DNA from 2 places in the Halobacillus sp. ABD4_316 genome. Region 2 is predicted to be linked to the other one. Evidence: riboswitches for the same ligand, from Rfam matches in the RefSeq annotation. Region 2 holds a riboswitch; the other holds the start of a gene.
The links. A riboswitch is a leader RNA that binds a small molecule or an ion and turns the genes downstream of it on or off. The one in region 2 is predicted to bind cyclic di-GMP.
Positions count from the first base shown of each region.

Region 1: it holds a riboswitch for cyclic di-GMP, as region 2 does, so the genes downstream of both, sda (sporulation histidine kinase inhibitor Sda) here and ACXAJH_RS13920 (glycoside hydrolase family 191 protein) in region 2, are expected to answer to the same signal.

Region 1 covers NZ_JBSWZA010000004.1:276,387-280,266, forward strand. The annotation lists gene ACXAJH_RS16575 (hydantoinase/carbamoylase family amidase) at 1-928, opposite strand, end outside; gene ACXAJH_RS16580 (MBL fold metallo-hydrolase) at 1,083-1,832, opposite strand; gene ACXAJH_RS16585 (Lrp/AsnC family transcriptional regulator) at 1,952-2,359, shown strand; gene sda (sporulation histidine kinase inhibitor Sda) at 2,346-2,567, opposite strand; cyclic di-GMP riboswitch class II at 2,578-2,661, opposite strand; gene ACXAJH_RS16595 (diguanylate cyclase) at 2,923-3,880, shown strand, end outside.
Region 2 covers NZ_JBSWZA010000003.1:274,018-277,897, reverse strand. The annotation lists gene ACXAJH_RS13930 (tetratricopeptide repeat protein) at 1-710, opposite strand, end outside; gene ACXAJH_RS13925 (GAF domain-containing protein) at 703-1,938, opposite strand; cyclic di-GMP riboswitch class I at 2,008-2,094, shown strand; gene ACXAJH_RS13920 (glycoside hydrolase family 191 protein) at 2,130-2,972, shown strand; gene galE (UDP-glucose 4-epimerase GalE) at 3,150-3,880, shown strand, end outside.

The DNA.
Region 1 (3,880 bases), on a different contig from region 2:
TTTTCTCAATTAATTGATAGAGTTTTTCTTCCAGGCGGTTTCTCGCGTCCAGGTCGATGTCCCTCAAATCAATGGTGAACTCGACCTTTTCGGCAATGATGTTTCTTGAATTCGGGAAATTCTGGATGCTTCCGACCGTTCCTACGGTATTTGGTGTTCCTTCCCTGCGGACAAGTTCATTGAATTCTTTTGTAATGATGGCAGCCCCGAGCATGGCATCCTGTCGTAAATGCATCGGTACAGATCCGGCATGGCCGGCGAAGCCTTCCAGAGTCACCGTAAGCCAGATCGGCCCGGAGATGGCTGACACGATGCCTACAGGCTTATCCTTTGATTCAAGGACAGGCCCCTGTTCAATATGAAGCTCTAAAAAGGCTTCAATATCGCCCGGCTTGTAGACGGGACTTTCCGATACATCCGGTTCGACACCGAATTCCCTTAAAGCTTCGAGCCGGGTCATCCCGGTTTTATCTTTCCGGAGTATCTCCCCTTCCTCGAGCTGGCCGATGAGGCCGCGTACACCAAATACACCTTTGTTGAATCGGGAACCTTCTTCATCAGCAAAGCAGATCACTTCTATCGTGCGAACCGGCTTTATGTTTTGCTCTTTCATTGTATGTACAACTTCAATCGCTCCAAGAGCTCCGGCGGTCCCGTCAAAACGGCCCCCGTACGGCTGGGAATCAATGTGGGACCCCATCATGAGAATAGGCTGATCAGGCTCGGTGCCCTCCATACGACCGATCAGATTGCCGAAACCATCAATCCTTGTCGTCAGCCCGGCTTCTTCCATCCATCCTTGTACGACATCAACCGCTTTCCGGTCATCCTTGGAATGGGCGAGCCGGTTGACGCCCGTTTCTCCAATTTTTCCGATCTCCGCAAGTGTCATGAGATGGTCTTTATACCTGTCCTGATTGATCTGCAACAATCATCGCCTCCTTTGTTTTTATCACTATATCAACATCTGAATTGTCTGACAATTAACATAACGTAAAACGATGTTGGATAATGGTGGAAGTTGTGGCTGTTCTTTTTGTCAGGCATAAAAAAACCCTCCGGCAGGTCCGGAGGGGAAAGGATCAAAAGGTGAGCGTCTCGCCATCCTCAGGGATGTGAATAGACGGATAACCGCTCGTATAAGACTTCAACTCTTCTCTCGTTAACAGGCAGTGGTTCAGGGATTCCATGTGCACAGCGAGAATCTCAGACTCCGGTGCCGCCTGGGCGGCAGCTGTGACATCTTCTTTCGTCATCGTTATCGGCCCGCCCTCTAAAAATTGAGCGGCACCCGCGTTCACGACGATCACATCAGGACGGCGGGAGGACAGCGTCTGTTCGACTTCTTCATACCAGACCGTGTCCCCGGCAATATAAAGACTTTTTTCACCTTCTGCTTCAAAAAGGAGACCGGACACCTTTCCTGTCATAGCTGTCATTTCTTCCGACCCGTGCCGTCCCGGGGTACGGGTAATGCGGATCCCTTCCATATCCACGCCATTTTGGAAGGAGTGGACGTGGGTGAATCCGGCGTCCTGCACCGCACTCACATCTTCTTCATTTTGAGCGAACAGGGGCGTTTGCTTGGGGAGAACGTCCTTTGCTTCCTCATCAAAATGATCAGGATGAAGATGAGTGATGAAGACAGCGTCCACATCGGTCAGACTTTGGGCATCGACAGGCAGGGGGGCGGTCGGGTTCCTTAAATCCTGATGGGGCGTATCCGGGAAAGCCGGCATGGCTCCCTGTGAGGAAAGGAATGGATCGATTAAAAAGGTTTTTCCTCCATAGCTCACCAGTAATGTTGCATTTCGAATCAGCTTGATTTTCATAAAGGCTTCCTCCTTTTATCTCTGTTGACAATAGCGTACTATGAAGGGAAATAGGAGTACACCATATTAATCAAGTGTTTGGCTGAAAAGAGTTGAAATATGAAAGGAAGGCAGAAGTCATGGACAAAACGGATGAGAAAATTATAGAAGAGCTGAAGAAAGATGGCCGGATGACGATGAAGGAGCTGGGTGCACATGTCCATCTCACAGGACAGGCCGCAGCATCAAGAGTCTTGAAATTAGAAGACGAAGGGCTGATTGAATCCTATACCGTCCGCGTGAACGAAAAGAAGATGGGCTATCCTGTCCACTGCTTTTTGAATATCTACACAGACAGCCTGAATCATCAGCCTTATTTTACATTTCTCGAGAACCATCCATCATTCGTAAGGAATAATTATAAAATCAGCGGGGAGGGGTGCTATTTATTGGAATGCCGTTTTCCTTCCAATGAGGTCCTGGATGAATGGCTGGTAGAACTCAATCAACGGGTGAGCTATAAATTATCCATTGTCATCCGTAGCTAGAGGAGCATTCAATGGAGAACCCCCTGTCTTTCAACTCCCTGCAGATAAGGGAAAGGAAGTCTTGATCCAGTCCCATCTCAGCAGCCTGACGGTAGGTCAGAAGGAGAAGGGGGTCCGACAAGGTCTTGATCGACGAAGCGTTCAGGTGAACGAAGTGGTTTTTGTTATCGTCGCTGCTTTCCATAGGACGCGGGGGTGTTTTACTCATGGTTATGCCTCCTGAGCGGAGCCGGTTGCACTACTCACTCCCTGTGATTCAAGTGCCCACATTAGAAATCACAGTTCATCGTGTCTCGTTTATTTTATTTTGATACGTATACCCTTCCTTTCACAAAAGGAAACGACCTGAACCGCAGAATCTGTTTCTTATAATCGTCGTTGTTTATACTCTATTATTACCACAAAATGACTGATTTTGTAATAGGAAGAAAGACCATAATGTACAGGTTTGTACATGTTTTGTACATCTTCTTTTACATAGGGGGGACAATTTTCATAGACAAATCTGTTAGGAAATGTCGATAATAGAACAAAGGGATGCAAAAAGGAAAAGAGGGATAAGAGTGTTTGTGATCATTCAGGAATTTTTTATTAATATCTGCATCGTCATTGCCCTCGTTTTTATGTATCTGCAGTTTCGATGGACGAAGCTGCTGCCTGCGGTTTCAAAACAGAACAGTCAGTGGATCGACGGGGTGGCAGGCGGATTGCTTGGCATGCTGCTGATGTACTTTTCCATACAAGTGACTGAGCAGACGATTATCGATCTTCGTCACCTCCCGGTCATCCTTCTGATTTTATACATAGGCATCCGCCCGGCTTTGTTGAGTGCTGTCATTATTGCTTCCGGACGTTTGTTATACGGGGTCAATCTTTCTTCAATGGCCGCTGTCATCTTAATGATTTTCTTGTTCATCGGTTATATGTGGCTGTACCGGAAGCTTCATCACAGGGAGAGCCCGCTCGAATCCTCCTTTCAAATGCTGCTCTGGTCGAACATCGTCTTTTCGATTGTCATTTCCTTGGTGGTCAGAGACTGGGGCACACTGCAGTTTCTCATTCCCATCTACTGGCTGATTTCATTTATCGGTGGGATGCTGGCTTCCTACCTCGTCCATTACCTGCGGAGGTCTCATTATCTTTTTAAAACGTATGAAGAGCAGTCATCCGTCGATTATTTGACGGGATTATATAATGTAAGGGAGTTTGACCGCCTCTGGAACGATAGTGTGAGGAACGCCGTGGAAAAAGAGGAAGCGTTGACCCTGCTTGCCATCGACATTGATTTCTTTAAGCGCGTGAACGACACCTATGGGCACGCGGCGGGTGATGAAGTGCTGCGCCAGCTGGGGAGCACCTTGAATGAAATAACCCGATCCTTTGATATCGTATCCAGAAACGGTGGAGAAGAGTTCACCGTTATCCTTTTGGACTGCAGCAACGAAGCCGGCAGGGCGAAAGCAGAGAAAATTCGGCGAACGGTAGAACATCAAGCGTTTCTCCTGCCTGATGGAGAAAAGA
Region 2 (3,880 bases):
CCACGACGTATGTAAATATCGCCGAGACTGCGGTACATCCATGGTTCTTTTTCAAGTTTCGGAACCATTTCTTCCAGCAGTTGTTCATATTGTTTCTCGAGCCGCGCCTGTCCGTTCTCATCAAGAATACCACTTCCCAGATAACGTTCGTACACGCTGCATAAACGCTCGAAAGACATGGGTGCTTCCGGGGCCAATTCTTTTCTGGCATGTTCCAGTTCTTTTTCAAACCGGCTGGACAGCACGTTCATGGTTGTAGCTGCATAGTGGACGGTTTCTGAATTGTTGTGGGTCAGGCCGAGGTTCAAGTGCCGTCCTTTATTGGCGATATCGGAATTGATCAGACTGACAATCAATTCCTTCTGGTTGACGCCATCGTTCCTCAAAAGGGCATCGCTGATGGGCGATAAATCCATGCTTGATGATGCTTCATAACGCAGGTATTCAAGATTCAACGGCGTGAATGTGACATAATCATCGTAATCATCAATCATGTGATTGCTGCCGGACGCTTTCGCAGCCAGCCAGGCGGCCAGTCCGAGAAGCTCTCCGATGATCGGGAGGAATACGCTCGTAATGGCGAGCCATGTGACGGTTCCTTTTTTGTCATCATGCATCCTTTTTCGAAGCAGCAGGGAAACGATCAGAATAGCGAGGCCGTGAATAACATAGAAAAAGATCAGCCAGTAGGGTTCCTGGAAATTAACCAATGTAAATCCCGCCTTTTGTATCGAGTGCTTTGTAAATCCGCTCTTCGACGATGGATGCATTCTCGGAGCTCGTACCTGGAAGCAGGAAGTGGAAATGCTGCTCCGTCTGGTCGTAGCCCATAATGTCCAATTCTCTCAAGTAGGCACGCAGGATGATTTCTGCTTCCACGACCGACATTTCCCTGTAAGGGCTGACATCGATGGAAACGACACTATAAGGCACCCCGTATTTCTCCGCTCGTTTTTCCTGAAGCTGAACAAGTTCGTCAAAAGCTTCCTTATCATAAATACTTGTGCCTGGATACATCTTCTGCTCTTCTTCTTTACGAAGATACTCTCCAGCTCTTTCGATCCGGTTGGCCATCCAGTCGAGCACGAGAGAGAGGATTTGAACTTCATATTTTGTCAGTTTGGCAAAATCAAGTTGATCAATCACGAGGATTTCCCGTACGTCCTGATTGTAGACGATCGGTCCGATCAGCACTGGAGCATCGGCTTCATCATCAACCGTCTTTAAAGTAATGGTTTTGTTCTTCAGTCCCCGTGAGAAAATCGAGGCCGCATCATCAATGAAAATCGTCTGCGGAAGTCGTTCGGTATTTCCTTTTCGAACGCGGAGGCGCAGTGATTTCTTAGAAGAGTCGACATGATAGACAGCTAAGTCTTCCGCCTCAAACAGGTCTCCGATAATCGTAACGGCCTCGTTTCGGACAAGTTCTGGAGAAGGCTGATCAAGCGTCTTTCCGACTTCGTAAATCCTGGAAAGCGTGTACTCGGAATCAAGGACTTTTGCCTGCATGACCCGTTGAGACCGTTCCAGAGCGGTTAAGGATGTTTTTAGTTCCTCATTTTCATCCTTCGTTTCCTTCAGCACATACTGCTGACTCTCATATCTCTCCCGGAAGGACGTGCTGTACAGCCCTGTAATGACGCCGGTCAGGAGTAGGAAGAGGAGAGATAAATAATTGGCGGGATCATAGAATAAGAGAAACAAGTCCCCGTCCCGCTGATACATGTCATACACATGATAGAATAGTGCAGCAAAAAAGCTCAAAAGAGCAAAATTCAGACCGTATCTGAGGGAAAACAATAGGACAGCAAAGAAGACAGGGTTAAGCGTCCATTCCAGCATGTTCCATTCCAACGTCTGATCAAGGAATCCCAATACAAAAAATACGAGGATCAGTTCAATAAACTTCCGGATAAAACTGGATTGTTGGTAGAACATCCAATCACCTCCATGTGGATTTAAAATACTTTAACATGTTAAACCTGTGGTATAATGTGGATAAAATTGAATAGAGAAAGGCAAACTTATCGAAAGATAAGGGCGCAAAGACATGGGTCGTAGTTCCTCACAGGAGCCGACTGCCAGTCTGCAATGCCACAGCCGCTCTCTGAATAATCAGGAGGCGTATTATGGGTATACTCACAAAAATGAAACGGAGTTTTCTTGTTGTTTTAGCCGCTGGTCTTGTACTTTCCCCTCTATCTACTTCTGCACAATCTTCTCATCCACTTTCCAATGTGCAGTCCTATAAAATTTATTATGATTCTCCGACCGAAGCAGTCTTGAATAAGATGCAGGCGTATGATGCTGTCATGATTGAACCGGTGTTCTATACTAAAAGCCAGATTGAAACGATTCAGCAGTCCGGGACATTGGTGTATGGGTATATCAACACCATGGAAGCTGATAACTGGAATACGGCGTTGATCAGTCAGCTTGAAGAGTCCGACTTTTTCCACCGGGACGGTGAGCGTGTCTATTATCCGGAATGGGATTCTTATCTGACCGATATCACCTCTGATCATTATCAGCAGGTGCTGCTGGCTGAGATTGAGAAGCAGGTGGCTGATAAGGGTTTGGACGGTGTCTTTTTAGATACTGTCGGCAATATCGATAACGAACACTGCGGATCCGATGTACTGGATGACCAGCGTGCGGGCATGGCCGTCTTCCTGCAGGAAATCCGGCGTCAGTACCCTTCCTTGTCCCTTATTCAAAACTGGGGGTTCGGCACGTTGTCGACCACAACGTATCCTTATGTAGACGGCATTATGTGGGAGAATTACAATTACTCCTCGGTTGCGAAAGATCAATGGTCCCTGGACCGCATGCAGGATTTGAAGCAGCTTCGTCAGGAAACAGGTTTGGAAATACTGACCGTCTCCTTCTCTCAGAAGTCGAAAAGTCAGAGGCTGGCAGAAAGTCACGGGTTCATCCATTATCATGAATCCAGCCATTATAATGCTTGGTAATTATTATACAAAAATTTTCTTGAAAAATGGGCTGAATGGCGTAAAAATGTCGAAAAATGAACAGATCGAGGACTTTTATAAGGGAGCCTAAAGGAGGGCTCCTTTCCTTTTATAGTAGACATATCCTTAATTTTCCTGTACATTCCAAGGTAAGAGATTGATAGAGGAGGAGAGGCAATGATCTTAGTTACAGGCGGGGCCGGATACATAGGCAGCCACATCTGTCTTGAATTATTGGAGAGGGACCATGAGGTTATCGTTCTGGACAACTTATCGAACAGCCACCCCGAATCCCTGCTGCGTGTGCAGGAACTGACAGGGAAGACGTTGACGTTTGTAGAAGGGGATCTGCGGGATCAGGACCTTTTACGAGAGGTTTTCAAGGACTTCGATATTACAGCTGTCATTCATCTGGCAGGACTGAAGGCGGTCGGTGAATCGGTTTCTATGCCGCTGACGTACTATCATAACAACATTACGGGGACGTTGATGCTGTGTGAAGTGATGAAGGAATTTGATGTTAAACAGCTGATCTTTTCGTCATCCGCCACCGTGTATGGCACCCCTGACTCTCTTCCTCTTACGGAGAGTGCATCGGTTGGGGCCACAAATCCTTATGGCCGTACGAAGCTGATGCTTGAGGAAATTCTTCAGGATTTATATGTCTCTGATGAATCGTGGAGTATATCTGTTCTCCGCTACTTTAATCCGATCGGGTCGCACCCGAGTGGCCGCATAGGTGAGGATCCTTCAGGGATTCCGAACAACCTGATGCCTTATATTACAAAGGTGGCTGTCGGTCATTTCCCTGAATTGAAGGTGTTTGGTGACGATTACCCGACGGTTGACGGGACAGGAGTAAGAGATTACATTCACGTCGTGGACCTTGCGAGAGGACACGTGCATGC